4 regions of the Rahnella sp. Larv3_ips genome follow, and region 1 is predicted to be linked to each of the others. Evidence: predicted binding sites of a transcription regulator. Region 1 holds the regulator's gene; each other region holds the start of a gene.

Region 1 (7,677 bases):
TCAGCCACAACGCGCTGAGCGATCATCACGCGAAACTGCTGTCTAACTTCTTTGCTCAGACAGAAGCGCTGGCATTCGGTAAATCTCTGGACGTGGTTGAGAAAGAATTCGCCGACCAGGGTAAAAAACCGGAAGACGTTAAACACGTCGCGCCGTTTAAAGTGTTCGAAGGTAACCGTCCGACCAACTCCATCCTGCTGCGTGAAATCACGCCATACAGCCTGGGTGCGCTGATCGCGATGTACGAGCACAAAATCTTTACTCAGGGCGCTATCCTGAACATCTACACCTTCGACCAATGGGGCGTAGAACTGGGCAAACAGCTGGCAAACCGTATTCTGCCAGAGCTGGAAGGCGACAAAGACGTGACCGGCCATGACAGTTCAACGAATGGTCTGATCAACCGCTTCAAAAACTGGCGTGCATAAGTCTTTAGCAAAGTCGTAAATCGCTAAAGTCCGCCAAAATAAAAGGGTTAGCCGTAACTGGCTGACCCTTTTTTAATGCCGCTTTTACTGTGCGGACTCTGTGGTATTCTGCGGGTATTAATAACAAAAGTGGGATGTAGATCACATGGCAGGATCAAAACGTGCAACGATGATATCGGTCATCATGCAGCGAATTTTGAACGTTTTCTTATTAGGGCTGGCGGCGATCCTGATGATTTTTATCGGGCGCGAAACCTATCATCTGGCAATGGTACTGTTCGTGAATAACGATCAGTCATCGTCATATCTTCTGATAGAGGGGATTGTCATTTACTTCCTCTATTTCGAGTTTATCGCGCTGATTATCAAGTATTTTTCATCGGGCTATCATTTCCCGTTGCGCTATTTTATTTATATCGGCATCACGGCAATTATCCGCCTGATTATTGTTGACCACAAAAGTCCTTATGACACGCTGGTTTACGCCTGCGCGATTTTGGTTCTGGTTGTGACGCTGTTCCTGGCCAACAGTGAGCGTCTGCGCCGCGAGTAAAATGATGCGATTACTGCCTCGCATTCATGCGTTAGAATACGAGGCAGATAATTCATTGGAGGTATGAATACCTCCATTACGGAGCCGTTGATGTCTGATTCCCATTCCCCTGCACAACCCCCGATTCACTGGTTTAACGACCCGACAGATGTCCCTGCGGATGTTGCTGACTGGCTGATGGAAATGGGATCCATGACCCGTCGCTTTGAAAAACAGGGTGTTACTGTCACCGTTAAACCTCAAAATGAGTGTTTTGTGACCCGCGCGGAGCTTGGCGAAAGTGAAGCGCAGCAACTCCCGGAAAGCGCCCGTTACTGGGTTCGGGAAATTGTGTTGTTCGGTGATGCCGAGCCGTGGTTACTCGGACGCACCGTGATCCCCGAAGAGACACTGACCGGGCCGGATTTGGCGCTGGTTGATCTCGGCACCGTGCCGCTTGGTCGCTACCTGTTTAGCGGCAATAATCTGACCCGTGATTACATTCATCTCGGGCAGTTACAGAGTGAGCAGGGCGATCTGTGGGCGCGCCGCTCGCGTCTGCGCCTTTCTGATAAACCGCTGCTGCTGACGGAAATCTTCCTGCCAGATTCGCCGGTTCACCGCCCAGAGGGCAAAGTGAGCGGGACATGACCCAAACTAATCAACAAGGAGAACAGAGAGTGTCCGCAAGTATGCCGCAGGGTACCTGGCGTGATTATTGCCGTCTGATGCGTATTGATAAGCCCATCGGTTCGCTGTTGCTGCTGTGGCCGACGTTGTGGGCGCTGTGGCTGGCCGGTGGCGGCATGCCTTCGGCTAAAATTCTCGTGGTGTTTGTGCTGGGGGTCTTCTTCATGCGCGCCGCCGGCTGTGTGGTGAATGATTACGCCGATCGCAAAATCGACGGCCACGTCAAACGCACTGCCAACCGCCCGCTGCCGAGCGGGACTATCAGCAGTACGCAGGCCAAAATGTTGTTTGTCGGGCTGGTGCTGGTGTCTTTCCTGCTGGTTCTGCTGCTTAACCGCATGACGATATTGTTATCTCTGGCCGGGCTGGCGCTGGCGTGGGTGTATCCGTTCATGAAGCGTGTCAGCCATTTACCGCAGTTTGTATTGGGTGCGGCTTTTGGCTGGGCGATCCCTATGGGGTACGCCGCCGTCAGTGAGACGCTGCCGCTGAGCTGCTGGTTATTGTTCCTGGCGAATATCTGCTGGACGGTGGCCTACGACACGCAATATGCGATGGTTGATCGCGATGATGATGTGAAGATCGGTGTGAAATCCACGGCAATTCTCTTTGGTCGTTTTGACACGCTGATTATCGGATTGCTGCAACTGGCGACGCTGGTTCTGATGGCCGTTGTCGGGCATCTTTCAGAGCTTGGCGCGCCATTCTACTGGTCGCTGCTGCTGGCCGCTGCGCTGTTTGTCCATCAGCAAAAGTTGATTGCTAAACGTGAGCGTGACGCCTGTTTTCTGGCCTTCCGCCAGAATAACTACGTGGGCCTGGTGCTGTTCCTCGGTATTCTGATGAGCCTTCAGGCGTTCACTTTCTAAGTTTTCAGCCAGCAGAGCGCGCATAAAAAAACGCCCGGACTTTTACAGAGTCCGGGCGTTTTGTTTTCTGCCATTCATCGCGTTACTGCGGGCGATCAGTGGTCAGTGTCGCGCACATCCATCTTAGGCTCAGCCGGAGGTTCCGTTGGCTGTGGCAGCTCTGAAGGCATACCGGCGCTCTCGATAGTGAGTTTGATATCCGGCGTCATCAGGTCACTCAGCATGATGTAAATCTCACGCGTTTGTTCCTGAATCGCATCCCCGCTATCGCTGATATAGCCTTCTGCGCGCAGAGTGCCGACCAGCGTCGAGAAGACGGCTTTATCGAAGAACTCAGGGGCATTGATGCCGTGCAACACTGACAGGCGCTGAGCCATAATCCGGCTCTCTTTTTCCAGCGCACCACGGTTGATGCTGGGATTCGTGGTGAGCAGCGAGAAGGTGATCGCATAACGTTGCAGCGTTTCACGCACACCCGCAGCCAGCAGTTGCAGCGTGCGGATACGCGCCGGGTTAAGCGATAACTCATCATCTTCCAGATGAATAATCTGCTGACGTGCCAGCTCAAGCGTCAGCACATCCAGCACCTGCGGCAGTTCGGCTTTGTCGAAATGCATAAACAGTTCAGCTTTCAGCATCGGATAAATCAGCTCAACCTGACGCAGTAATTCCGCGCGGCTAACCTGACGATGGTGCATCACAATGCTCGAAATCAGCGACGGCAACACCAGCATATGATGGATGTTGTTGCGGTAATACGTCATCAGCACGGCCTGTTCCCGCGGCAGAACGATGATGTCGCCAATGTTATCTTTTTCGACCTGGAACTTGTTCATGTTCAGCGCGTGATCGAGCAACTGATTAGCGGTCAGATCAGGCACGGTCGAATCCGCGTTATACGGCACATTGCGCAGCAATTGCAGATAACAGTCGATCTGTTCGGTCAGCTGTTCGCGGGTCAGTGAGCGCTGACGCGATGCCAGCAGCGCGGTACAACACAGGTTCATGGCGTTAGCCGCCGCTGAATTGTTGATACGCACCATAATCTGCTCAGCCAGATCCTGCACCGTTGGCGTCAGCCAGCTCGGACGTTGCGCTTCGATAGGGTCGATCGCTTCACGCCAGGTTGGTACGTTCTGGTTCAGGTAAGTGGTCAGATGCAGCGGCTCGCCGAAGTTCACATAACCCTGGCCGAGGTTGCGCAATTTACGCAGGCCATTGAGCATCTGGGTCAGGCTCTCTTTTTCTTTCGTCGCGCCGCGCAACTCTTTGGCGTAAGTGCCCACTTCCATCACGTGCTCGTAACCGATGTAAATCGGCACTAACGTAATCGGACGTGAACCGCCGCGCAGCATGGCCTGAATGGTCATTGCCAGCGTACCTGTTTTTGGCTCCAGCAGGCGTCCGGTGCGTGAACGGCCCCCTTCGACAAAGTATTCCACCGAGTAACCCCGGCTAAACAGTTCGCCCAGATATTCGCGGAAAACGGTCGAATACAGTTTGTTGCCTTTAAAGGTACGGCGAATGAAGAACGCGCCCAGACGGCGGAAAATCGGGCCGGCTGGCCAGAAATTCAGATTGATACCGGCAGCAATGTGCGGCGGCACCAGCCCCTGGTGATAAAGCACGTAAGACAACAGCAGGTAATCCATGTGGCTGCGGTGGCAGGGCACATACACGATTTCCTGTCCGTCTTGCGCTAACTGGCGGACGCGCTCGGCATTGTTGACGTTGATGCCCTTATACAGGCGGTTCCACGTCCAGCTCAGCACGCGGTCAGAAAGGCGCACGGCTTCATAAGAGAAGTTTGCGGCAATTTCTTCCATCAGTGCGATAGCGTTTTGCTGGGCTTTTTCGTGAGAAATTTTCTTGCTACGCGCTTCGTCTTCAATCGCTTTTTCGATGGCTTTAGAGGCCAGCAGCTTATTGAACAAATCCTGACGGGCAGGAAGACGAGGACCGACGGCCGCCAGACGCAGACGGGAGAAGTGCATACGCGCCACGCGGGCCAGTTTCTGTGCGATGGTTTTATCCGTCCCGTGCTCGGTCGCCATGTAGCGCAACGAAACGGTATTGGAGAAACGGACAAAGCTGTCGCGGCCCAGCCACAATACGGCGAAGAATTTCTGGATCCCGTTCAGCACGCGCAGATGCGGCGTGTCCTGACCTTCACGGCCTGGTGCCCGGCCGAACATCACCGAGACCGGCAACATCTGAATGTCTAATTCCGGGTTATTGCGGTGCAGGTCCAGATAGTCATGGAACAGCTTTACGGATTCCTGCTTCGGCGTGTAATACGAGAACACGCGCGGGCCTTCCGCGATAAACACGTGGCTTGGCAGCAGCGTTCCGTCGATATCCAGCGGGATCAGGGGATCGGGCAAATTCTGGGCGAGACACTGCGCACGCAGGGTCAGCAAATCTGCTTTGGAGTTATAAGGTAATACGTACAGGATCGGGCGCGTCGGGTCTAAGTGCAACTCGGTAACCGGATCTGTAGGTATGACTTTGCTCTTTACCAGCATCGAAAGCGGTAAATTCAATAATGTGTAATAAAGTCTACGCCAACCTGACATAAAAACGTGAAGCCTCTTGTTAGCCATTTCGCCGCAAGGATACCAGAAAGCTCAAATGAGATCTGTGGTGATGAGATACCATTAAACCGCTAAAATGCATCAAACACCCGAAGGACAACCCCTCAAGGATCAGTAACAGAATGGCGAACCAAGTCACTGGATTTACCCGAATTTATAAAGCAGCCGGTTACTCATGGAAAGGGCTGAAAGCGGCGTGGCAGAATGAAGCTGCCTTTCGTCAGGAAGCCAGCGCTGCTATCCCGTTAATTTTTCTCTCTTTCTGGTTCGATGTCAGCAGCATTGAACGCATCTTACTTATCGGCTCAGTGGTGCTGGTTTGCGTGGTCGAACTGCTCAACAGCGCCGTGGAATGTGCGATTGACCGCATCGGACCTGAGTTCCACGTTCTTTCTGGCCGTGCAAAAGATATTGGCTCGGCTGCCGTGCTGCTGACCATCATATTGGCGATTTTTGTCTGGGTCAGCATCTTTTGGCCGCGATGGTTCTGATTTGGAATCTGTCTTCCAGTAATCGTGCTTATGCACTGTTTTTATTCAATCTTAGGTTTTCATTGCCCGTTTAGCTGTATATACTCACAGCTAGACTGTATAAACAACCAGGGGGCGGAATGAAAGCTTTAACGACCAGACAACAAGAGGTCTATGACCTGATTCGCGATCATATCTCCACCACGGGTATGCCACCAACCCGCGCGGAGATTGCCGCTCGTCTTGGGTTCCGTTCCCCGAATGCTGCGGAAGAACATCTGAAAGCGCTGGCACGTAAAGGCGTGATCGAGATTGTTTCCGGCGCGTCACGCGGTATTCGTCTGCTGATGGAAGAAGAAGAAGGTTTACCGCTGATCGGCCGCGTTGCCGCCGGTGAACCTCTGCTCGCTCAGCAACATATCGAAGGGCATTATCAGGTTGATCCGGCGATGTTTAAGCCGAGCGCCGATTTCCTGCTGCGTGTCAGCGGTATGTCGATGCGTGATATCGGTATCCTCGACGGCGATTTACTGGCTGTTCATAAAACGCAGGACGTGCGTAATGGTCAGGTTGTCGTAGCCCGTATTGATGATGAAGTCACCGTGAAACGCCTGAAAAAACAGGGCAGCGTGGTGCAGTTATTGCCGGAAAACAGCGAGTTCCAGCCTATCGTGGTGGATTTACGTGAGCAGAATTTCAGTATTGAAGGGTTGGCCGTAGGCGTCATTCGCAACGGCGACTGGATTTAACCTTCGTACTTCGGGCTATCTCTGCGTTGGCTGCCTTCCCGAACCCTGGTCACATACTTGCGTATGCTCCCGGCGTTCGTTCAGTTGCCGCCTTGATGTAACTCGAATGACTGGGTCAAATTGTTGATCCAAAGGGTCATGTTTTTGATTTGCGGGTCGTGAGCCGCCTCTGACATACCGCTAAGCTTTAACGTTTCATCTCGTCGCCCCTCTCGGGGCGATGTCATTTACAGGCATATCCCGAACCTCCGGCATGAGATTCTCTATGCAACAACATTCCCTTCTGCAAAAGCTAAAACACACCTTTTTGAGCCCGACCGATAAAGCCCTCTGGATGCTCGCGCTACCGATGATTTTTTCTAATATCACCGTGCCGTTGCTGGGGTTAGTGGATACGGCAGTGATCGGTCATCTCGACAGCCCCGACTATCTTGGCGGCGTTGCGGTCGGTTCGATGATCACCACCTTCCTGTTTATGATGCTGCTCTTTCTGCGCATGAGTACCACCGGCATGACCGCTCAGGCGCTCGGTGCGCAAGACAACCTGTTGCTGGCCCGCGCGTTCGTACAACCCTTTCTTCTGGCCGTGCTCGCCGGTGTGGTGATTTTGCTTTTCCGCCATCCCCTGATGGAAGGCGCTTTTCACATCGTCGGCGGGAGCCAGTCTGTGCTTGAACAGGCGCGGCTTTTTCTGGAGATCCGCTGGTACAGTGCCCCCGCGTCTCTGGCAAATCTGGTGATTTTGGGTTGGCTGCTTGGTATCCAGTACGTGCGTGGGCCGGTAATGCTGCTGATTGCCGGTAATCTGCTCAATATCGTGTTGGATCTTTGGCTGGTGATAGGGCTTGGCTGGAATGTCCGTGGTGCCGCCACGGCCACGGCCTGCTCAGAATATTTCACGCTGTTTATCGGATTGTTTTTGGTCTGGCGCGTGATGCAGCGCCGGGGCATCAGTCCTGCGCTGTTAACCTCTGCCTGGCGCGGTGATCTGCGGCGGCTGTTAAGTCTTAACCGCGACATTATGCTGCGCTCACTGCTTCTTCAGCTGTGCTTTGCCTCACTGACCATTCTGGGTGCGCGTCTGGGCAGCCAGATTGTGGCGGTCAATGCCGTGTTGATGAATCTTCTGACCTTCACCGCTTTTGCGCTCGACGGTTTTGCTTACGCCATTGAAGCCCATTCAGGTGAGGCGTTTGGTGCCCGCAATCGCGAAAAATTGCTCAATGTCTGGCGTGCCGCATGCCGTCAGGCCGGGCTGGTCGCTCTGGCATTTGCACTGATATACGCGCTGACCGGTGAACAGATTATCAATGCGCTGACGTCATTACCGGAGCTGCGCCAGCTG
Region 2 (7,677 bases), on a different contig from region 1:
ACGTGGTGACCGCTTTCGGTCACGGCTTCTTTCAGGTAATGCCCGGACGTGTCTTCAGCGTCGGTGCGGCGGTCAGACACCGTCATGATCGCGACAGATAAAGGCAAAAAATCTTTACTGGCTTTGCTCATCAGTTTGCTCCTTAAACGATTAGTACCGGATTCAGCCGCCGATAAACGACAGATTCTGGGTAATGCCGGTATTGCCTTCATGCAGGAAGTGAGTCTGTTTTTTACGGCTAAGGCCGCCCTGAATGCGGTGCATCAGGTCGTCCTGCTGCATGTCGTCGGCCAGTAAATCGCGCAGCGCAATACCCTGCTCGCCGAACAGACACAAATGCAGATTGCCGGTGGCAGATACGCGCAGGCGGTTACAGCTGGCGCAGAAGTCTTTTTCGTACGGCATGATCAGACCGATTTCACCGAGGTAATCCGGGTGGCTGAAGACCTGCGCAGGGCCGTCGCTGCGGGAGCGGATCTGTAACTGCCAGCCCTGACGCACCAGTTGCTCGCGCAGCACTTCGCCGGAGACGTGGTGTTTACGGAATAAATCTCCGCCGTCGCCGGTTTCCATCAGTTCAATGAAACGCAGCTGAATCGGGCGGGTTTTTATCCAGTCGAGGAAGGTGCCGAGGCTCGCGTGATTCACATCGCGCATCAGCACGGTATTGACTTTCACCTTGCTGAAACCGGCATCAAAGGCAGCGTCAATGCCGTCCATCACCTCGCGGAATTTATCCTGGCCGGTGATGGCGTGAAACTGGCGGGCATCGAGGCTGTCAACGCTCACGTTGATGTTGGTCAGCCCGGCATCACGCCATTTGCTGATGTCACGCGCCATGCGATAACCGTTAGTGGTCACCGCGAGGGTTTTGATAGAGGGGTTTTCGCGCACGGCGGCAATGATTTCGCAGAAGTCGCGGCGCAGCGACGGTTCGCCACCGGTCAGGCGCACTTTTTCCGTTCCCAGATTGGCGAACGCGCGGCTGACCCGACGGATTTCATCGAGCGAAAGAAAACTTTTATTGCTGTGTCCGTGCGGCTTGTAACCGTCCGGCAGACAGTAGGTGCAACGGAAATTGCACACGTCGGTGATCGACAGCCGCAAGTAATAAAACTTGCGGGCAAAAGCATCAGTAAGTTGAAGCACCTTAAACACCTTTCCAAATACGGGAGATGCGGGCATTTCTGCCATGCACCCTGGTGACGTTCGTCACGGCCAGCGCACCATATTGTTTCTGTGGGAAAATCGTCAGAAAGCAACTTAGGAACAAAGGCTAGGAGTTGATTCATTGCATTCTTTGCAGAAGCCATGAACTCGGGTAACGGCGCATATTCTAACGCCGCAAAGTCCGGATCACCAAGATGGTTTTTCGTTATGCATTTTGATATATAACGCTTTTTCACCACAAAATGCCGCATTTTCAACGCCAAAAGCACTGGTTTTTGAATACAGTGAGACAGCGGTGAAGTGATAACATCTTGTTGCAAAATTATGTAAAATCCGCAGCAGGAAACAGACTCCCTCACCCGCTTCAGAAGGAAATTATGCGCAACAGAACTTTAGCCGATCTCGACCGGGTGGTGGCATTAGGCGGAGGCCACGGGCTTGGCCGCGTGATGTCTTCGCTTTCCGCCCTTGGGCCACGCCTGACGGGCATCGTGACCACCACGGATAACGGCGGGTCGACAGGCCGTATCCGCCGCTCGGTGGGCGGTATCGCCTGGGGCGACATGCGCAATTGTCTGAATCAGCTGATCACTGAACCGAGCCTGGCATCGGCGATGTTTGAATACCGTTTCAGCGGTCAGGGCGAGCTGGACGGCCACAATCTCGGCAATCTGATGCTGCGCGCGCTGGATCATCTCACCGTGCGCCCGCTGGAAGCCATCAATCTGGTGCGCAGCCTGCTCAAAGTTGATGCGGAGCTGATCCCGATGTCAGAGCATCCGGTGGATCTGACGGCCATCGACGCCGACGGTGAAACGGTTCATGGCGAGGTGAATGTTGATAAACTTCAGCAGACACCGCGCGAACTGCGCCTTGAACCGCAGGTTCCGGCCACGCGTGAAGCATTACTGGCGATTGCCGAAGCCAATCTGATCCTGATCGGGCCGGGCAGTTTTTACACCAGCCTGATGCCGCTGTTACTGATGAACGATCTCACCTCGGCCCTGCGCCGCAGCCGCGCGCACATTGTGTATATCGGTAATCTGGGCAAAGAACTGAGCGTGGCTGCCGCATCCCTGACGCTTGACGATAAACTGGAGATGATTGAGAAACGTATTGGCCGCCGCGCCGATGCCGCGATTGTCGGACCCAAAGTGCAGGTAGGCCACTGCGCCACTGAGCATCTGGTTATTCAAAGCCCGCTGGAAGCCAGCGATATTCCGTATCGCCATGATCGCGAAATGCTGCGAATGGCGCTGGAAGAAGCGCTGCAAAAGATGCAATAAACCCAACCCCATCAAAAACAAAAAGGCCGCGCAATGCGGCCTTTGTCATATCAGAATCGGGGGAATGCGTTACTGCCAGTCTGCGAGGATCTGCGCCGTGGTTTTCACCGTCACCGGATTGCCCGGTACCGACAGTTCTTGCCACACCTCATTGTGCTGAGCGATCAGTTGCTTCGCCGTCACGTGCGTCCGGTCGCCGGTAGTGTGGGCATCGGAAGCGACGGTAACCGCATAGCCTTTGCTGGCCGCGACTTTGATGGTGGTATCAACGCAATAATCGGTCGCGCAACCGCACACCGTAAAGCGCGTGGCCTGCAGGTCTTTGAGAACCGCTTCCAGCCCGGTGCGGTAAAACGAGTCGCAGGCCGTCTTGGTTACGGAAATCGCGTCATCCGGGCGATGCAGTTCCGGCAACAGATCCCACAGCGCACTGCCCTCGATCATGTCGCCTTCAGCGTGCTGGATAAAGATAACGCGACCGGCCTGGTCAATCAGACGGTTAATCTGCGCAACACGTCCGGCACGATCCCTCCGTTGAGAGGCAAAAACGCCATTTTGCATGTCCACGACAATCAGTACATTTTGCTCTGCCAAAATCCTTCCCCCTCAAAAGAAAAACCTGAATTACTTTTTCACCAGCGGATGGTTATTCCACGGGCTGTCAGCCGCCGGGCTGGCGGTGCTGACTTTAGGCTTTTGCGGCGCCTGCGCCGACAGCGGTGTGCGGCGTTTGCTGCGCGTCATGTCCGGACGCAGGTGGCCTTCGATAAAATCCAGATACAGCGTTTCGACTTCCTTGCGCGCCCAGGGGGTACGGCGCAGGAATTTCAGGCTGGATTTCACACTGGGGTCGCTTTTAAAGCAGTTGATATTCACCTGCGAAGCCAGCGCCGGCCAGCCGAAGTTATCCACCAGCGTTGTCAGCAGTTTTTCCAGCGTGACGCCGTGCAGCGGGTCTTTCGCCGCACCGGGGTTTTGTGGTGTATCAGTCATCAGCAAGCTCACTCAACAAAATTCAGGGCGCGCAGTCTAGCACTTTTGTTCGTTGCCGGCACTGCGCGCGGCGGAGTTTACGAAACGGCGATAAACTGTTCGCGCAGGGCATGCAGTTCGTCGCGCGTATTGGCTGCCTCTTCGAACTCCAGATTCTGGGCATGCGCATACATCTTGCTTTCCAGCTCTTTGATGCGCTGCTCCAGCGCTTTTGGCGTAAGTGACTTGAAGGTTTGCGCCGCTTCGGCATCCCGCTTGTCTTTGTTCTTTTTGGTCTTAGGCTGACCGAGTTGCAGAATGTCGGAAATCTTTTTGTTCAGGCCCATCGGCGTGATGCCGTTTTCCAGGTTGTACTGCTCCTGTTTGGCACGGCGTCGCTCTGTTTCTTCGATAGCTTTTGCCATCGATTTGGTGATGCGGTCGCCGTACAAAATGGCTTTACCGTTGAGGTTACGCGCCGCGCGACCAATGGTCTGGATAAGCGATCGTTCCGAACGCAGGAAGCCTTCTTTGTCCGCATCGAGGATCGCCACCAGCGACACTTCCGGCATATCCAGCCCCTCACGCAGTAAGTTGATGCCGACCAGCACGTCAAATTCGCCGAGACGCAGGTCACGGATGATCTCCACGCGCTCCACGGTATCGATGTCAGAGTGCAGGTAACGCACCTTCTCGCCGTGTTCTTCCAGATACTCGGTCAAATCCTCCGCCATCCGTTTGGTCAGCGTAGTGACCAGCACACGCTCATTGATGGCAACACGTTTGCGAATTTCAGACAGCAGGTCATCCACCTGAGTTGTTACAGGGCGCACTTCAATCAGCGGGTCGAGCAGACCGGTCGGACGCACCACCTGTTCCACCACATCGCCACCGGATTTTTCCATCTCATAGGTGCCGGGCGTCGCCGAGACGTAGATACTTTGCGGGGCGGCGGCTTCGAATTCCTCAAAGCGCATCGGGCGGTTATCCAGCGCGGACGGCAGACGGAATCCGTATTCCACCAGAGTTTCTTTACGCGAACGGTCGCCTTTGTACATGCCGCCGATTTGCGGAATGGTGACGTGGGATTCATCGACAATCAGCAGGCCATCGGCGGGCAGATAGTCAAACAGCGTCGGTGGCGGCTCGCCGGGCCCGCGGCCAGAAAGATAGCGCGAGTAGTTTTCGATACCGGAGCAATAGCCCAGTTCATTCATCATTTCGAGATCAAACTGCGTGCGCTGGCTGATACGTTGCTCTTCCAGCAGCTTGTTGTTGTCCAGCAGCACTTTGCGCCGGTCGGCCAGTTCGATTTTGATGTCTTCCATCGCCTGCACGATACGCTCGCGTGGCGTCACGTAGTGCGTTTTAGGGTAGATGGTGAAACGCGGCACTTCATGCTGAACCTGACCGGTCAGTGGATCAAACAGCGACAGCCGTTCAACTTCCTGATCAAACAGCTCAATGCGCACCGCCAGATCGTCTGACTCCGCCGGGAAGACGTCAATCACTTCGCCGCGCACGCGGAAGGTACTGCGCTGAAACGCCTGGTCGTTGCGGGCGTATTGCAGTTCGGCCAGACGGCGCAGGATAGAGCGCTGATCGATAATCATGCCCTTGGTCAGATGCAGCATCATTTTGAGATACAGATCCGGATCGCCCAGACCATAAATCGCCGACACTGACGCCACCACGATCACGTCGCGACGCTCCAGCAGTGCTTTCGTGGCCGAAAGACGCATCTGCTCAATGTGTTCGTTTACCGAGGCATCTTTTTCGATAAAAGTGTCAGAGCTCGGGACATACGCCTCGGGCTGGTAGTAATCGTAGTAAGAGACAAAATATTCGACGGCGTTGTCCGGGAAGAACTCTTTCATTTCGCCGTAGAGCTGTGCGGCCAGCGTTTTGTTGGGCGCCAGCACCATCGTCGGGCGGTTCAGATCGGCGATCACATTCGCCACGGTAAAGGTTTTGCCGGAGCCGGTTACACCGAGCAGCGTCTGATGGGCCAGGCCGTTCTCCAGCCCCTCTTCGAGACGACGTATCGCGTCGGGCTGATCGCCTGATGGTTTAAATTCGGAATGCAGTTTGAACACTTTACTCATGACGGGCTACCTGACTGAAGAAGAAAACGCACAAGACCATTCTAAAAGAACAAGACCGTGGGCGGTGAATGAGTATGGAAGACTCCGCGCTTTTTGCCACTCTTGATTTTTACCGCCGCTATAATACTGTATATAAAACCAGCCTCCAATGACTATTCTTCACACAAGGCTTAACCGGTTGCCTTACCTGCACTTTTTTAGGTGATGACAATCCCTTCTTTTCACCATCAGATGACATTTATCCCCAAAATTTATCATCTGATAACTTACTGACAACAGGTTGACGAAAACTGACACAGTGAAGACGACAGAATTGTGACCGTATTGCTTTTAACTAACCTGTTGATAATAAATCACTTCATGAAAAAGCTGCGAATACGGGCAAACCGAGCGCAACCCGCGTCCCGTCTCGCCTGTAGCATCTTTTCTCACTCTCATGCACAAGGTTATCCACAGGAATAGTGGATAAGTCACAGCGCGCCGCATACAGCGGGAGTTAGTAAAAAACCTCATTTAGGCATCCGGGACCCCTGAGTGGTCTTTTTTAGTTATTTTTTATCTTTTTTATCACCTTATTTATGCCTATTTTGACTGAATTTCAGGGCGTAAGTTTCTTGCAAAAACCAAAACCCCAACTCTGAAGGACGGCTGAACAAAATATGCCCACCCTCTTGCACCAAAATCAGTGAACCCGGCACTGGCAAAGTGCAGCGCTATTCTCCATATGCACTGTGAACCACATCAAAACCTGAGCATTGCTTATGAATAATCCGAAATCCCTGCCCGCTGCCGCGTTAACAGCCCGGTAACTTCTCTTTTTATTGTCACCACAAGAAACTTGGCCTGAGAGTTGCAAATTCCCTGCTGTGAGAGATTTTATGAAGCATTCCGCTGCGTAAGGTGCAAACAGTGGAATAAAAATGTCAGAAAAATGACAGTGGCCGTCAAAGTGATGTTCAGCGGAAAGCTCCGTGAGCGAGGGAGGTCTGATGTTAAGTGTAAAATCAGTTAATCAGTATTACGGTCAAAAACACATTCTCTGGGATATCAATCTCGAGCTTTATCGCGGGCAATGTACCGGGCTTATCGGCAGAAACGGCGTGGGGAAAACCACGCTGATCAACTGCATCATGGGGCATCTGCCGGTGAAAAGCGGCGCGATTTTCTGGCAATCAGCCAATGAAGAACCGCAAAGTTTGCTGAATTTGCCGGTAGAAAGCCGGGCGCAGATGGGCATTGGCTATGTGCCGCAGGGGCGGCAGATTTTTTCGCAGATGAGCGTCGATGAAAATCTGCAAATTGCCATGATGTCCAGCCGGAATAAGACGCGTCGCGTGCCTGAGCAGGTGTACGACCTGTTTCCGGTACTTAAGGAGATGGGAGCGCGCAAGGCGGGAGAGCTGGATGAGAGCCAGCAACAGCAACTGGCGATCAGCCGCGCGCTGGTTCAGCAGCCGGAACTGCTGATCCTCGACGAGCCGACCGAGCACACCAGCGCGGCGATGGCAGCGAATATGGGGAATATCATTCACCGCCTTAACCGTGATCTCGGCCTGACGCTGCTGCTGGTGGGCCATAAGCTGCCCTTTATCCGCACCGTCGCTGACCGGTTCTGTCTGGTTGATGGCGGGCGTAACGTCGCGCAGGGCACGCTGGCACAGCTCGACGATACGCTGGTCAAAGACTATCTGACCTTCTGACAGCCGGTTTTAACGCTCAGTGTGGCCGAGGCGGGTCAGATCGAGATATTGCCCCAGATTGCCGTCAGGCCCGGTTAGCAGGTACGGGATCTCGCCCAGCAGTGGCGCAGGCAGCATACGCGTGAGCGTATCGATATATGCCTGATGATGCTTCCCCGTTTCCTGTATATCGTTGGCTATCCATCCCGCAAGCTGTAAACCGCTGTGTGTGATGGCCTGCGCGGTCAGCACGGCATGGTTGATACACCCCAGGCGCATACCGACCACCAGCACGACCGGTAACTGTTCAGCCTTCACCCAGTCGGCAAAGGTGTAACTGGCGGTGAGCGGCGTAAACCAGCCGCCTGCACCTTCCACCACCACCCAGTCTGCCAGCGGTTCGAGGTGACGCAACCCTTGCGATAACACCGCCGGATCGATCGGACGCTTTTCAAGTTCGCTGAC
Region 3 (7,677 bases), on a different contig from region 1:
GTGACATATTACTCAAAGGGGCCTCACTGACGCTGGTCGTCCACCGTCACACCTTGTGGTGGAGTAAATTTAAATTTGGCATCGTCAACGGTCGCATTCTGCTCACCTTTGAGAACGTAAGCGCTTTTCTGCCCGTCCTGCTCGATAGCCGAGAAACTCTTGATGGTGCCGGTCGGCGTCACGTTGATGGTGAATTGTTTCAGATTACCGGTTGCGCCTTTAGGCGTTAATTCGAAATCATCGCCTTTTTGCTTCACGTTATATTTTGCCCAGTCACTGCTGTCATTACGGGTGATCAGCATAAACGGCGTGTTACCGGTCGCATTTTTCAACCAGGTTGCAGTCACTTGCTCAACAAACGGATTGTAGAACCACAGGGTTTTGCCATCGGAAACCAAAATGCTTTCATCTGGCGTGGTCATATGCCAGTTGAACAGGTTCGGACGTTTTACCCACAGCTGACCTTCGCCCTGCTGAACAGCGGCGCCATCATCACTGGTCACGGTCTGCGTAAAGCTGGCGTGGAAGGTGTTCAGTTTGCCCAGGCGGGATTTAAGATCGCTGCTGGCATCCGCCAAAACAGAAGCGGAGGTAAATGCAGTCAGTAAACACCCTACCATTAACAATTTTTTCATTCTTATTATTACCTCAGGGATCCAAAAACTCAGACGATGCCTTTCACACTGGCAAAAGACGTATGGTGCGAACTCTATCCGAGGCGGCGCCCCGGCGGTAGCTCAATCATCTGAAAAACATGTGTTTTACGCATCTTTGCACAAGGGCCGCTTTCGCGACCCTTCTTAACCTAATACGAGCAGTTCAGACAAGGCTCATTCATGCGAAGGGGGGGCCAGTACTTCACGGTTGCCGTTATGGCCCGGCGTACTCACGATCCCCTGTGCTTCCATTTGCTCAACGATTCGCGCTGCACGGTTGTAACCGATACGGAACTGACGCTGTACGCCGGAGATTGAAGCACGACGCTTATCAACAACGAAAGCGACTGCCTGATCGAACAACGCATCAAGTTCTTCGTCATCACCCAGACCCAGCCCGCCACCTTCACCATCATCGCCACCGGAAATGATGCTTTCGATGTATTTAGGCCGCCCGCGCGCTTTCCAGTCCTGCACAACAGCGTGCACTTCCTGATCGCGAACAAACGCACCGTGAACACGTACGGGTATCGATGAGTTAGGTGCCATATACAACATGTCACCCATTCCCAGCAGAGACTCTGCTCCCCCTTGATCGAGGATGGTACGGGAGTCAATTTTACTTGATACCGTAAACGCAATACGGGTCGGAATGTTGGCCTTAATCAGGCCAGTGATGACGTCAACCGACGGACGCTGGGTGGCGAGCACCAGATGGATCCCTGCTGCACGGGCTTTCTGGGCCAGTCGGGCAATCAGCTCTTCCACCTTTTTACCCACGGTCATCATCAGATCAGCGAACTCATCAACCAGCACGACGATAAATGGCTCTTTGCCCAGGAATGGCGGCTCAGCAGCCATTCCGTCGCCCGGCTTCCAGAATGGATCAGGGATCGGGCGGCCCATGGCTTCCGCTTCCTGAATACGTTCGTTATAACCGGCCAGATTACGGACACCCAGCGCTGACATCAGTTTGTAGCGGCGTTCCATCTCACCGACACACCAACGCAGCGCATTAGCGGCGTCTTTCATATCGGTAACCACTTCCGTCAGCAAATGCGGGATGCCTTCATACACAGATAACTCGAGCATTTTCGGGTCAATCATGATGAAGCGCACTTCTTCAGGCGTAGCCTTATAGAGCATGCTGAGGATCATGGCGTTAACGCCTACCGATTTACCGGAACCGGTGGTACCCGCCACCAGTAAGTGCGGCATTTTCGCCAGATCGGCCACCACAGGCTCGCCGGAAATATCTTTACCCAATACGATAGTCAATGGCGAAGGACTGTCTTTGAACTTAGCGCAGTCCAACACTTCCCGCAGATACACGGTCTGACGCTTTTTATTCGGTAACTCAAGGCCCACATAAGGTTTACCTGGAATGACTTCCACAACGCGGACTGCGACAGCAGATAACGAACGCGCAAGGTCACGCGAGAGGTTCGAAATGCGCGCTGCCTTTACACCCGGTGCCAGATCCAACTCGAATCGGGTGATCACCGGCCCCGGCAATTTGCCGACGACGTCCGCTTTGATACGATAATCGTTCAGTCGCGCTTCAATCAGGTTACCCATCTGCTCAAGCGCAAATTCATCCACAGGCTCAGCTTCTGCCGGCGGAGACGTCAGTAAATCCAGTGACGGCAATGGCGTCGTAGGTTTTACCAGCGGCTGCTCGTGACGCATCAGGAATGGGTGGATCAGGCTATCCATATCCGGTTTAGCCGCAGGCGGTGACTGGCGCGGCGCTTCATACTCTTGCGCATGTTGCACAGGCTGAGGCGATTGCGGCCGTTGGTAAGGTTCTTGTGCAAATGCTGCGGGCTGCGGTTCTTCTTCTGCCTGCGCAGACAAGGTAAACAGCGGCTCGGAAGGCGTATCGTCGACCAGATCAGCCATTGGCGAGAAGCTGAATGCGTCATGCTGGCTGAGCTTCATGGCCGCAGCGGCAAAATCATCCGCTGCAGACGTTGCGGACTCTGCCCGCTGCTGCTGTGGATCATTTGCCTGAGAATGATGATGCTGAACTACGCCACTTTGCGGCTCAACGTCTTGCTGGTAACGGGTCTGTTCACGTGCAGCAAATGCGTTACGCAATTCCGCTTCCTGCAAGGCCGCCTCATCATCAGGCTCATCTTGCGCAGCCGTTTCGCCGTAACGCTGTTGCTGCTGATCGGAAAACGCCTGACGTAATGCGGCTTCCTGCATCGCAGCTTCATCCGCCAGAGACTGCTCGTCCTGATAGACCGGTTCCTGAGTGGCACTCTGCTGCGCCGTTTGCTCTTGCTGCTCAGCCATACGCTGTGAAGGCAGTTTTATCCCGTAGGATGCCAGCTCGCGACGCGTCGGGATCCGCACAGGGTTCGGTCTTGGCAATTCAGGGCCAAAACCTTTTTTGACCTGCGGATTTTCATCACTGACGGCGCTGAATGCAGGCATGAAAGTATTACCGGCAGTGGACGCGGCAGACTGCCCGGCTTGCGCCAGACCGGTTGCCAGCGCTGCCGTGGCAGCCACACTCGCAGCGTGAGCGCTGTCAGGTGTTGGCGAACTGAAGTCAAACGGCGAACGGGTGTTGTGTTCCGCCGCGGTCTGCCAGTTACCCATACGTGGCCCGTCATCTTCATTGTGTTCAGGTTGCACCGGTGACGGCGATTGCTGAACAGGCTGAGGATGGCGCGGTACCGGTGTTTCTTCCGGAATTTCGAAGCTGTATAACGGCGGCGCGGCAGGTTCATGGGCTGCAGGAGGTGGTGCAATATTCGCGACCGGCGGCTCTGCGGCATAACGACTGACGGCCTCAGGTGCAACGGGCGACGTTTCAGCCACCGGCGCGGCATCAGCCATTGCGGGCTGAGGGGCAGATTCATTCACTGACGGGGCCGAGAACAGCACGTCATCTTCATCTGCAGGCGCGGCTGCCACAGGTGATGCGGCTGCAGTTGTCGCTGCAACAGTTGCCGGAGCAGCATGCGCTACCGGTTTTGCATCACCCTCTTCTTCCAGCAACGGATCATCGTGTTCGTCGTCATAATACTCATCGTCGTCACGGCGTGAACGGTTGGTCACAATATTAGTGACACCGAGCACTGCACCACCAATTTTCTCAGCGATGGTCAGCCATGACCAGCCGGTAAACAGCGTCAGTCCGGCAGCCCAGACACACAGCAGAACCAGCGTGGCACCGACATTGTTAAAGTAGGGTGTCATCGCCGTGCTCAGCAAACTGCCGATCACTCCGCCAGAGGCGAAATAATAGAGGTCATCGATGTTGACTGAGGCCAGTCCGCAAGACGTGACAATAAGCGCCAGCGTCCCAATGAGACGCAGCGACCAGGCAAAATAGTCGATGAAATCCTGATTATCGCGCTGACGGAAAGCCGCCCAGCACAAACACAGGATAATAGGGGGGATCGCGTAACCAAAAACGCCAAAGATGAAGAACAGCGTATCCGCCATCCACGCGCCAACGCCGCCACCCCAGTTATGAATAGGCCCATGCCAGGCGGTTTGCGACCAGCTTGGATCTGAGGGGTTAAAACTCACCAGTGCTGCTATCAAATACGCAGCAAATATCGCCACCACAACCAGCAACGCCTCCACAATACGGCGGCCATTGCTCAGTCTTTTGAGGGTAACGTCTTTATCTTCTGTATATTCCTGGCTCAAGAAAGGCTCTCCAGGTTCCTGTGAACTGAGAAAAAGCAACAGCGCCGAGAGTTGACCCCGGCGCCATAGCTGTATAGATACACAGGAGTGTAGCTAAAGTTACAAGGTTTTGCACCTGACAATTACCGGGTCTTGATGACCAGGCGATTCGTCTGTTTCACTTCTTCCATTACCACATAGGTACGGGTGTCGTTAACACCCGGCAGACGAAGCAATGTCTCACCTAACAGCTTACGGTAAGCAGACATATCCGGTACGCGGGTTTTCAACAGGTAGTCGAAATCCCCTGAAACCAAATGACACTCCTGAATATCTTCGAGTTTTTGTACTGCCGCATTGAACTGCTCAAACACATCCGGCGCACCGCGGTTGAGGGTTATCTCAACAAAAACCAGCAGCGATGCATCAAGATAATGTGGGTTAAGCAGTGCGGTATAACCATTAATGAAGCCCTGACGTTCCAGACGACGAACGCGCTCCAGACATGGCGTTGGAGATAATCCCACACGTTTGGAAAGCTCGACGTTTGAAATCCGGCCATCCTTTTGAAGTTCGTTGAGGATGTTACGGTCAATACGGTCGAGATCTTTTCCCGGACGTTTTTTGTTGTCTACCATTATTATTGTCTCTCTGCTGTCCTTCCCTGCACCTGCCTACCCCAGCCAACTTCAATGTCTAAGGGTTGTCCCAAGCGAAGACCCGATTATTAAGGTTTACGCATCCAAAAGCCGTGTTTATCCCCTGTCATAAGGAACACGGCCAAAACCGGACACTCAAAAGAAATAACTCTGTGGAATTAATAGATTGGAAACAACCAATCTGATTCACCAAACCCTGTGGCAACACAAAAACCCAAAAGCAACACCAGAACGGGTCGGGTAGCAGCCATTTGGATAAATTTAAGTCACTGACAGGCAGTTAATTTCTTCTTACCCTGATGTTTTCGCAAATGCACAGCGGATTGTCAAAGTAAAAGAAGCAAAATCAGAAGAACGTGCCAGATTGAAAAGCCACCGCCCCCTTTTTAGCTATCTTTTCTCTTTGAACAATAACAATTCCGTTCACACGTTATTTCAGCCATATCCCTACAAATTACCGTGATATGTGGCTATTTTAGCGTGTTATAGACAACGTCCAGACTATCCCGACACTCAGACATGCTGGTTTTTTATGCTTACCATCAATCAGTTACCTGAAACATGGTGAAGCGCGAAATCCTTTTTACGCCGGTTGCGCAGTAAAAACTATCAGACAAATCGCTAACAACATCTGAGTTTGCTTTTTTTAACACGCAGTTTTCCCTACAATCGCTTATCGCTAGTCACCATCGCGGAGTTAGATTGCCCATGAGTACGGTTAAACACAGTAAATTATTGATTTTAGGTTCTGGCCCGGCAGGTTATACCGCCGCGGTTTACGCAGCGCGCGCCAACCTCAATCCTGTTTTGATTACCGGCGTGGAAAAAGGCGGTCAGCTGACCACAACCACCGAAGTGGAAAACTGGCCGGGAGATCCCGAAGGTCTGACCGGTCCGGCATTGATGGATCGCATGCATGAGCACGCCACTAAATTCAACACCGAGATCATTTTCGACCATATCAACAAGGTGGATCTGCAAAATCGTCCGTTCCGTCTGACGGGCGACAGCGGCGAATACACCTGTGATGCGTTGATCATCGCCACCGGCGCCTCTGCCCGTTACATTGGTTTGCCATCCGAAGAAGCGTTTAAAGGCCGTGGCGTCTCAGCCTGTGCCACCTGCGATGGTTTCTTCTACCGCAATCAGAAAGTGGCCGTTGTGGGCGGCGGGAATACCGCTGTGGAAGAAGCGCTTTATCTGGCTAACATCGCCTCAGAAGTCCATTTAATTCACCGCCGCGACAGTTTCCGTGCTGAAAAAATTCTGGTTGATCGCCTGAATGACAAAGTCGCCAGCGGCAACATTGTTCTTCACACCCACAAAACGCTGGACGAAGTGGTCGGCGATCAGATGGGCGTGACGGGCGCAAGCCTGATGGATGTCCGTACCGATGAAAAATCCCAGGTTGACGTCGCGGGCGTATTTATCGCTATCGGTCACAGCCCGAATACCGGCATTTTCGAAGGCCAGCTTGAGCTTAAAGACGGCTACATCAAAGTGCAGTCCGGCTCGCACGGCAATGCCACGCAAACAAGCATCCCGGGTGTTTTTGCCGCGGGTGACGTAATGGACCATATCTACCGTCAGGCGATCACGTCCGCCGGGACCGGTTGTATGGCCGCACTGGATGCTGAGCGTTATCTGGATGGCTTATCGCAAGCACCGGATTTGTAATCCTCTTTTCTGCGTTTTATTTTCCATCATCCTGATGAATAAGGCGGCTATCTGGCCGCCTTATTCTTTTTGTTTTCTCCCCTCAGCATGTAACATGTTCAGCCTCCGAACCGGATAGCTGCACAGACTGATGCCTGATGAATAAAACACGACAACAAGAACTTATCCGCTGGTTAAAACAACAAAGCTCACGCGCCAAAGGCTGGATCCGTCTGTCTATGATGCTGGGTTTACTCTCGGGTTTACTGATTTTGGCGCAGGCATGGCTGATGGCCGGTCTGCTGCACAACCTGATTATCCAGCACACGCCCCGTGAAGACTTGCTGCAAAGTTTCCTGCTGATGGCGCTGACCTTTGTTTTGCGTGCCGTGGTGAGCTGGCTGCGGGAACAGGTGGGCTTTATTTGCGGACGTGTCATTCGTCAGGAGATGCGTAAATTAGTGCTCGATCGTCTGGAAAAACTGGGGCCAGCCTGGATACAGGGCAAACCGGCGGGCAGTTGGGCGACCATCATTCTTGAACAAATCGAAGATATGCAGGATTACTATGCCCGCTATCTGCCACAAATCGCTCTTGCGGGGATCATTCCGCTGCTGATTCTGGTCAGCATTTTCCCGATCAACTGGGCGGCAGGGATGATTCTGCTGGTCACTGCGCCGCTGATCCCGATTTTCATGGCGCTGGTCGGTATGGGTGCAGCCGATGCGAATCGTCGCAACTTTGTCGCCCTCGCGCGTCTTAGCGGCAACTTCCTCGACAGCCTGCGCGGCCTCGATACCCTTCGCCTCTTCCACCGCGGCACTGCGGAAATCGATCAGATCAAACGCTCTACCGAAAGCTTTCGTGCGCGCACCATGGACGTTCTGCGCCTGGCTTTCCTCTCCTCCGCCGTACTGGAATTTTTCGCGTCAATCTCTATCGCCGTTGTGGCGGTTTACTTCGGCTTCTCTTATCTCGGCGAACTGAATTTCGGCAGCTATGGCACGCCGGTCACCCTTTTTGCCGGTTTTCTGGTGCTGATCCTCGCCCCTGAA
Region 4 (7,677 bases), on a different contig from region 1:
GAACCGCTCATCATTTTAACCAGTTAGCAAAATACTGACCTGAAAATGGCTGCTTTAGGATTTTTTGCAACAGATTTAACCCTTTCTCAGCCGGTGATACAGTAACAGTCTAATTCACTGATATGGAGTTCGCCCGCATGGCCTATGCCCGCCCCGTTAACGCCGCAATTTTCGATATGGATGGTCTGTTGATTGACTCTGAACCTTTATGGGTTCAGGCAGAGCTGGATGTTTTTAGCAGCCTCGGTGTGGATATCTCACAGCGCCATTTACTGCCAGATACCCTCGGTTTGCGCATCGATCAGGTGGTGCGGATGTGGTATCAGGTATTGCCGTGGCAAGGCCCAAGCCAGGAAGAAGCATCGGCGATGGTCATCGCCCGCACCCTTGAACGGGTGGAACAAACTCGCCCGCTGTTACCTGGCGTCACGCACGCGCTGGAGCTTTGCCGCGATCAGGGGCTGAAGATCGGTCTGGCATCAGCATCGCCACTGCATATGCTGGATACCGTACTGGAAATGTTTAACCTGCAATCGTATTTTCAGGTTCGCGTCTCTGCAGAACACTTACCCTACAGCAAGCCACATCCGGAAGTTTACTTACTCGCCGCCGCACAGTTACAGGTGGATCCGTTGCATTGCGTGACGCTGGAAGACTCGTTTAACGGCATGATCGCGACGAAAGCGGCACGTATGCGCTCAATAGTGGTGCCGGCTCATGAGTTCAGTGCAGATCCGCGCTGGGCACTTGCCGATACCCGGCTTTCCACTCTCGAAGAATTGCGTCCTTCGCACATCAGCTGAACCTGAGGCGCAGCGCATTATTGCGGCTGCGCCTCCTCTCCTGCTAAATCCCTCGCGCTATCTGCACTAAAACTGACATCACAACAGATTAATGTCAGAAATCTTGAGCTGCCTCAAAAATAAATAAAACGTTATTTCATTTTTATTGAATTCATATACCGATGACCTTATGATTTCTGCAACACGGACGAGCCGGGAGCTCTCCTGCTTCTGTACGCTGTCACTGCCACGCAACGGTCAGACTAGCCCGGCAAGTCCTCCTTTATATGCACAACACAACGCACAAGAGGCACGACATGCAAGTTCGTCAAAGCATTCACAGCGACCACGCTAAAACGCTCGATACTGCTGAGTTACGCCGCGAATTTCTCATCGAGAAAATTTTCGAAAGAAATACTTACACCATGACCTATAGCCATATCGACCGCATCATCGTCGGTGGCGTAATGCCCGCTGAAAAATCGGTTTCTGTCGGTGATGAAGTCGGTAAGCAACTCGGTGTCAGCTATTTCCTTGAGCGCCGTGAGTTGGGCGTGATCAACATTGGCGGGCCTGGCATTATCGTCGTTGATGGCACAACGTATGAGATTGGTCATGAAGAAGCGCTCTACGTGGGCAAAGGCGCAAAACAGGTTGAATTCAGCAGCATCGATACGACAAAACCCGCCAAGTTCTATTACAACAGCGCCCCTGCGCACACCACTTTCCCAAACAAAAAAATCACTCTGGCAGAAGCATCGCCGCAAACCATCGGTGATGCTGCCACCAGCAACCGCCGGACAATCAACAAATTCATTGTTCCGGACGTGCTGGAAACCTGTCAGCTGACCATGGGGCTGACCAAGCTGGAAGAAGGCAGCCTGTGGAATACCATGCCGTGCCATACGCATGAACGCCGCATGGAAGTGTATTTCTACTTCAACATGGAAGAAGAAACCGCCGTCTTCCATATGATGGGCAAACCACAGGAAACGCGCCATCTGCTGGTGCATAACGAACAAGCCGTAATTTCACCAAGCTGGTCGATCCATTCCGGCGTCGGTACTAAGAATTACACCTTTATCTGGGGCATGGTGGGAGAAAACCAGGTCTTCGACGATATGGATCACGTCAAAGTCAGCGAAATTCGCTAATCCAGCGACTCCGCCATGATATGGCGGAGTCATCCAATCTTCAGGCGAACGTGCCGAAGCAAAAGAGACTCTGATTATGATCCTCAATGCGTTTGAATTAACGGGTAAAGTCGCCATTGTGACCGGTTGCAACACGGGTCTGGGACAAGGCATGGCGCTGGGACTCGCGCAGGCCGGGTGCGACATCGTGGGCATTAATGTTTCTGAGCCAGGCGAAACGGCTGAAAAAATCATGGCTACCGGACGCCGATTTCTGGATCTTCGTGCCGATCTGAGCAGTATTCAGGGCATTCCTGAACTGATTGTTCAGGCGGTTAATGAGTTCGGCCATATTGATATTCTGGTTAACAATGCAGGCATTATTCGCCGTGAAGATGCCATTGAGTTCAGTGAAAAAAACTGGGATGACGTGATGAACGTCAACAGTAAGACGTTATTCTTTATGTCTCAGGCAGTGGCTAAACAGTTTATTAAGCAAGGCACCGGCGGGAAAATCATCAACATTGCCTCAATGTTGTCCTATCAGGGCGGGATCCGCGTGCCCTCGTATACAGCGTCTAAAAGTGCGGTGATGGGCATTACGCGACTGATGGCCAATGAATGGGCCAAACATGGGGTTAACGTGAATGCTATTGCACCGGGCTATATGGCGACTAATAATACTGAGCAGCTCCGTTCAGACGGTGAACGCAGCAAGGAGATCCTCGATCGTATTCCTGCAGGACGCTGGGGTTTACCGGAAGATGTAATGGGGCCGGTGGTGTTTCTGGCCTCTCAAGCGTCTGATTACGTCAATGGATATACCATTGCCGTGGACGGAGGCTGGCTGGCACGTTAACTGAGAATACGTGACAGTATTAAGGCGTATTTTTATACGCCTTTTTCATTTTAATCATACCGTTGACAATTAGTTACAGGGTTCTGCTTTCAAGATTGTGACAGTTTCACTTATACTGGATAAAATAACAGTTATCCAGTTCGGACGCGTCATGACGGCGGAAGGCCACCTCATTTTTTCTATCGCCTGTGCGGTATTTGCCAAGAAGGCGCAGCTCTCTCCCGAGCTGGCGCACGGCGACTGGTGGCATATTATTCCCGGTTCATTACTGACCTGCCTGTTGCCAGACATCGATCATCCCAAATCTCTGATTGGCCAGCGTCTGAAATGGATTTCTCATCCCATCGCACGCGCCTTCGGGCATCGCGGTTTTACACACAGTTTGCTGGCCGTCATTGGCGGCATCTTCCTGCTACGCACGCATTTCCCCCACGACTGGGTTATTCCGGCTGATGCTTTTCATGCCATGATCATTGGTTATCTCAGTCATATACTTGCAGATATGCTCACGCCAGCGGGGGTTCCCCTGCTTTGGCCATGCCGGTGGCGCTTTCGTCTGCCCATCATTAACAGTCAGAAAGGCAATCAGCTGGAACGAACGCTCTGTCTGATGCTGGTGGGGTTAACGCTGTTCTGGCCAGACTGGACGCCCATTATTGGTGCAATCAATCCTGACATTTTTAATCATCTTTTGAAGCTGTTCATCTGATCAGAATGAAATAGCGACGATGTGGTGAAAATAAATACAAAAACCATCAAAAAGTTATAATGCATTCTTTTTGGATATAAATGATCGGGCACCCAAACTGATATTCTGCACCCCAACGCTATGGGATGGTGCAATCCCTTTGGGAACACCCGTTTAAATATAAAACTATAAGTCTGGAGTTTGGTATGAATCTTCCGCTCGTTCTTAACGTAGTGGTTTTTGTCGCTTTGCTTTTATTGCTGGCGCAAACACGTCATAAACAATGGAGCCTGGCAAAAAAAGTCCTGGCCGGTTTGGGTCTGGGTGTTGTATTCGGTCTGGCACTGCAACTGATTTATGGTTCAGATGACCCGATTCTGAAAACGTCAATTACCTGGTTCAATATTGTCGGCAACGGCTACGTTCAGTTACTGCAAATGATCGTAATGCCGCTGGTCTTTGTGTCGATTCTCAGTGCCGTGGCGAAACTGCATAATGCATCTTCTTTAGGCAAAATCAGTTTCCTGACCATCGGTACCCTGTTGTTTACCACGCTTATCGCCTCCCTGGTGGGTATCTTCGTCACCGGTCTGTTCGGACTCACCGCCGAAGGTCTGGTACAAGGTACGCAAGAAACAGCGCGTCTGACGGCGATTCAATCCAATTATGTGGGTAAAGTGGCTGATCTGAGTGTACCTCAGCTGATCCTTTCCTTTATTCCTAAGAACCCGTTTGCCGATCTGACCGGTGCAAGCCCGACGTCGATCATCAGCGTAGTGATCTTTGCCGCCTTCGTGGGCGTTGCTGCCCTGCAACTGGTGAAAGACGATGCTGAAAAAGGCCCGCGTGTTCTGGTCTTCATCGATACCCTGCAGGCATGGGTGATGAAACTGGTACGTCTGGTGATGAAACTGACCCCGTACGGCGTACTGGCGTTAATGACCAAAGTCGTGGCCGGCTCCAACATTCAGGATATCGTTAAGCTCGGCAGCTTCGTTGTGGCCTCGTATTTGGGTCTGGCGATTATGTTTGTCGTCCATGCCATTCTGTTGTCTTTCACCGGCGTGAATCCGATGAAATTCTTCCGTAAAGTGTGGCCGGTGCTCACTTTCGCCTTTACCAGCCGTTCAAGTGCAGCAACTATTCCGCTAAGTGTTGAAGCGCAAACTCGCCGTCTGGGTATTCCTGAATCCATCGCCAGCTTCGCCGCATCCTTCGGTGCTACGATTGGTCAGAACGGTTGTGCAGGTTTATATCCAACCATGCTGGCAGTGATGGTGGCGCCAACGGTCGGCATCAACCCGTTTGATCCGGTGTGGATTGCAACATTAGTGGGTATCGTCACCCTGAGCTCTGCCGGTGTAGCCGGTGTGGGTGGTGGCGCAACATTTGCAGCCCTGATCGTGCTCCCGGCAATGGGCCTGCCGGTTACCCTGGTTGCATTGTTGATTTCAGTGGAACCGCTGATTGATATGGGACGTACTGCACTGAACGTGAGTGGTTCCATGACAGCCGGTACGATCACCAGCCAGATCATGAAACAAACTGATAAATCAGTTATGGATTCAGAAGAAACGGCTGAGCTGGCACACCGCTAAGTTCTGAATGCTGAACATGTTCAGCCGAAACCGCTGGCTTTGGCGACATGTTCAGTAATCAGAAACACACATCGCAGTTCATTAACATCGGGCCTGATGCGTCATTCAGTCACATAAAAAAGCCGTAATCTCTGTGAGACTACGGCCAGTGTGAAACAGTCGACACCATCAGGCGTTCAATCAGAGCTTAACATTTCATTTCACGTATCATCATTTCCGTTTGCGAAGACGTCGTTCTGCCCGGCACAAATTCAGAATGGATAATCGTGGAAACCAATTTGCTCTGAAATGTTACGCGCTGCAGTATGCAGCATTGCAACGTAGTCACTCTTACTTTCTTCAGAGAAACGAATTGTCGGGAAGGAAATGCTTAATCCGGCAATCACCACGCCGAAACGATCGAACACCGGCACGGCGATACAGCGAAGGCCCTGCTCCTGCTCTTCATTATCTTCCCCAAAGCCCTGTTCACGTACCTGATCCAGCGCTGTTTGTAAGTCAGCGGCATTCATAATGGTATTTTCAGTGCTGCGGGTGAACTCAATTTCCTGCAACAGTGCGCTCACTTCGGCTTTGTCACCCCAGGCCATCAGCACCTTACCAATCGCCGTTGTGTGCAACGGATTGCGTCGGCCAATACGGGAATGCATACGCAGGTTGTACATGGAATCGATTTTGTGGATGTAGACGATACCATCTTCATCCAGCGCGCCGAGGTGGATGGTTTCGCGCGTCAGGCGTGACAATTCACGCATCTGAATATCAGCGCTGCGGATCAGATCAACGTTTTGCAACGCCTTTGCGCCCAGCTCAAACAATTTGAGCGTCAGTGAGTATTTCTCTGACTCCCCTTCCTGCGCGACGTAACCCAGAGATTTCATCGTCTGTAAAAAGCGATACACCGTGCTTTTCGACATCATTACGCGTTGAGAAAGTTCAGTAATACCAATTTCGCGCTCTTCTCCGAGCGCCTGTAAAATACCAAAAACTTTCAGAACGGAAGAAACGGAATCGGGTTGCTTATCAAGATCTGCGATAGCCATAGAGTGAATTACCTGCTCGCGTTGGTTTTGTTTCAAAAAAAATAGAACGTGGTTTTTATTATAGTGGCAAGCGTCACACAGAAGCAATCAAGCCGTTGAACAGGAATGTGAGAACTGTTAACCCTGTTTCATAATATGCATAGACTAAATAATTCGTCACAGACTGTGACTGTTGTCACTTTCAGTTCATTAGCGTAGTAATATTACCCTCACTGATGACTATGCGCTGACAGATCCTATGACCCCAAATGCTATACCCAACGACGGACTTCCCCTTCCCCAGCGATACGGCGCGATTTTGGCTATCGCACTGGGTATCACCGTTTCTGTGCTGGATGGCGCGATCGCCAACGTAGCTCTGCCGACCATTGCCAATGACTTTCACGCCAGCCCGGCCGCGTCGATTTGGGTCGTCAACGCCTATCAGCTGGCGATTACCATCTCCCTGCTTTCACTCGCCTCTCTGGGCGATATTTTTGGCTATCGCCGCATTTATCAAACAGGTCTGCTGGTTTTTAGCATTACATCTTTGTTTTGCGCTCTGTCAGACTCCCTGATGACGCTGACCATTGCACGGGTTTTACAAGGTTTTGGCGCAGCGGCAATCATGAGCGTCAACACGGCGCTGATCAGGATCATCTATCCGCAACGCTTTCTGGGGCGTGGAGTGGGAATTAACGCGCTGATTGTGGCCGTCTCCTCTGCCGCCGGCCCGACGATTGCTGCCGGGATCCTGTCAGTGGCATCCTGGCAATGGCTGTTCGCCATTAACGTGCCGATCGGTGTCGCGGCGTTGCTGTTAGGCCTTAAATTCCTGCCCGCCAATTCGACACGCAGTCAGGGGCAGCGTTTTGATTTTACCAGCAGCGTGATGAATGCACTGACCTTCGGTTTGCTCATCATCGCGATCAGCGGCTTTGCTCAGGGTCAGAATCATGGCTTAATTTTGTCTGAGGTCATCGCCTTGCTGATAATTGGCTGGTTCTTTGTACGCCGTCAGCTCTCACAGCCTTTCCCGTTATTGCCGGTAGATTTACTGCGTATCCCGATCTTCAGCCTCTCCCTCGGCACATCGCTGTGTTCCTTCAGTGCGCAGATGCTGGCGTTCGTCTCTCTGCCCTTCTTCCTGCAAAATACGTTAGGACTGAACTCTGTCGACACCGGTTTACTGCTGACGCCGTGGCCGTTAGCAACCATGGTGATGGCACCTATCGCCGGTCGCCTGGTTGAGCGTTATCACCCCGGCATGCTCGGAGGTATCGGGCTTATCGTCTTTTCAATCGGATTGTTTTCACTGTCACTGCTACCGCCTGAGCCTTCACATCTGAATATTATCTGGCGAATGCTGTTGTGCGGCGCGGGGTTCGGGCTATTTCAGTCTCCCAATAATCACACCATCATCACTTCCGCGCCGCGAAACCGCAGCGGCGGAGCAAGCGGGTTGTTAGGCACCGCACGTCTTCTGGGGCAGACGACCGGTGCGGCTATGGTGGCGCTGATGTTTAACCTGTTTCCGGAACACGGCACACATGCATCACTGATACTGGCCGGTACTCTGGCAGGAACCGGCGCGC

Evidence for each region. Region 1 encodes LexA, which represses DNA repair genes until DNA is damaged. Its sites were predicted from a motif close to TNCTGTATGTACATACAGNA; they were not measured.
Region 2: the regulator LexA is predicted to act here: its motif matches at 5,658-5,677, upstream of uvrB (excinuclease ABC subunit UvrB).
Region 3: the regulator LexA is predicted to act here: its motif matches at 4,396-4,415, upstream of ED901_RS03070 (DNA translocase FtsK 4TM domain-containing protein).
Region 4: the regulator LexA is predicted to act here: its motif matches at 2,888-2,907, upstream of ED901_RS13420 (metal-dependent hydrolase).

The regions. Positions count from the first base shown of each region.
Region 1 covers NZ_MJIB01000003.1:511,289-518,965, reverse strand. The annotation lists gene pgi (glucose-6-phosphate isomerase) at 1-428, shown strand, start outside; gene psiE (phosphate-starvation-inducible protein PsiE) at 574-981, shown strand; gene ubiC (chorismate lyase) at 1,072-1,611, shown strand; gene ubiA (4-hydroxybenzoate octaprenyltransferase) at 1,653-2,519, shown strand; gene plsB (glycerol-3-phosphate 1-O-acyltransferase PlsB) at 2,615-5,095, opposite strand; gene ED901_RS02375 (diacylglycerol kinase) at 5,236-5,604, shown strand; gene lexA (transcriptional repressor LexA) at 5,724-6,332, shown strand; gene dinF (MATE family efflux transporter DinF) at 6,598-7,677, shown strand, end outside.
Region 2 covers NZ_MJIB01000005.1:313,322-320,998, forward strand. The annotation lists gene moaB (molybdenum cofactor biosynthesis protein B) at 1-131, opposite strand, end outside; gene moaA (GTP 3',8-cyclase MoaA) at 163-1,149, opposite strand; molybdenum cofactor riboswitch at 1,140-1,295, opposite strand; gene yvcK (uridine diphosphate-N-acetylglucosamine-binding protein YvcK) at 1,548-2,456, shown strand; gene ED901_RS10215 (isochorismatase family protein) at 2,526-3,050, opposite strand; gene ED901_RS10220 (VF530 family DNA-binding protein) at 3,081-3,449, opposite strand; gene uvrB (excinuclease ABC subunit UvrB) at 3,527-5,533, opposite strand; gene ED901_RS10230 (ABC transporter ATP-binding protein) at 6,523-7,233, shown strand; gene bioD (dethiobiotin synthase) at 7,243-7,677, opposite strand, start outside.
Region 3 covers NZ_MJIB01000004.1:129,147-136,823, reverse strand. The annotation lists gene ED901_RS03080 (replication-associated recombination protein A) at 1-16, opposite strand, end outside; gene lolA (outer membrane lipoprotein chaperone LolA) at 24-635, opposite strand; gene ED901_RS03070 (DNA translocase FtsK 4TM domain-containing protein) at 831-4,328, opposite strand; gene lrp (leucine-responsive transcriptional regulator Lrp) at 4,451-4,945, opposite strand; gene trxB (thioredoxin-disulfide reductase) at 5,675-6,643, shown strand; gene cydD (cysteine/glutathione ABC transporter permease/ATP-binding protein CydD) at 6,781-7,677, shown strand, end outside.
Region 4 covers NZ_MJIB01000008.1:40,445-48,121, reverse strand. The annotation lists gene hxpB (hexitol phosphatase HxpB) at 138-803, shown strand; gene kduI (5-dehydro-4-deoxy-D-glucuronate isomerase) at 1,100-1,936, shown strand; gene kduD (2-dehydro-3-deoxy-D-gluconate 5-dehydrogenase KduD) at 2,013-2,774, shown strand; gene ED901_RS13420 (metal-dependent hydrolase) at 2,926-3,483, shown strand; gene ED901_RS13415 (L-cystine transporter) at 3,669-5,060, shown strand; gene kdgR (DNA-binding transcriptional regulator KdgR) at 5,312-6,103, opposite strand; gene ED901_RS13405 (MFS transporter) at 6,342-7,677, shown strand, end outside.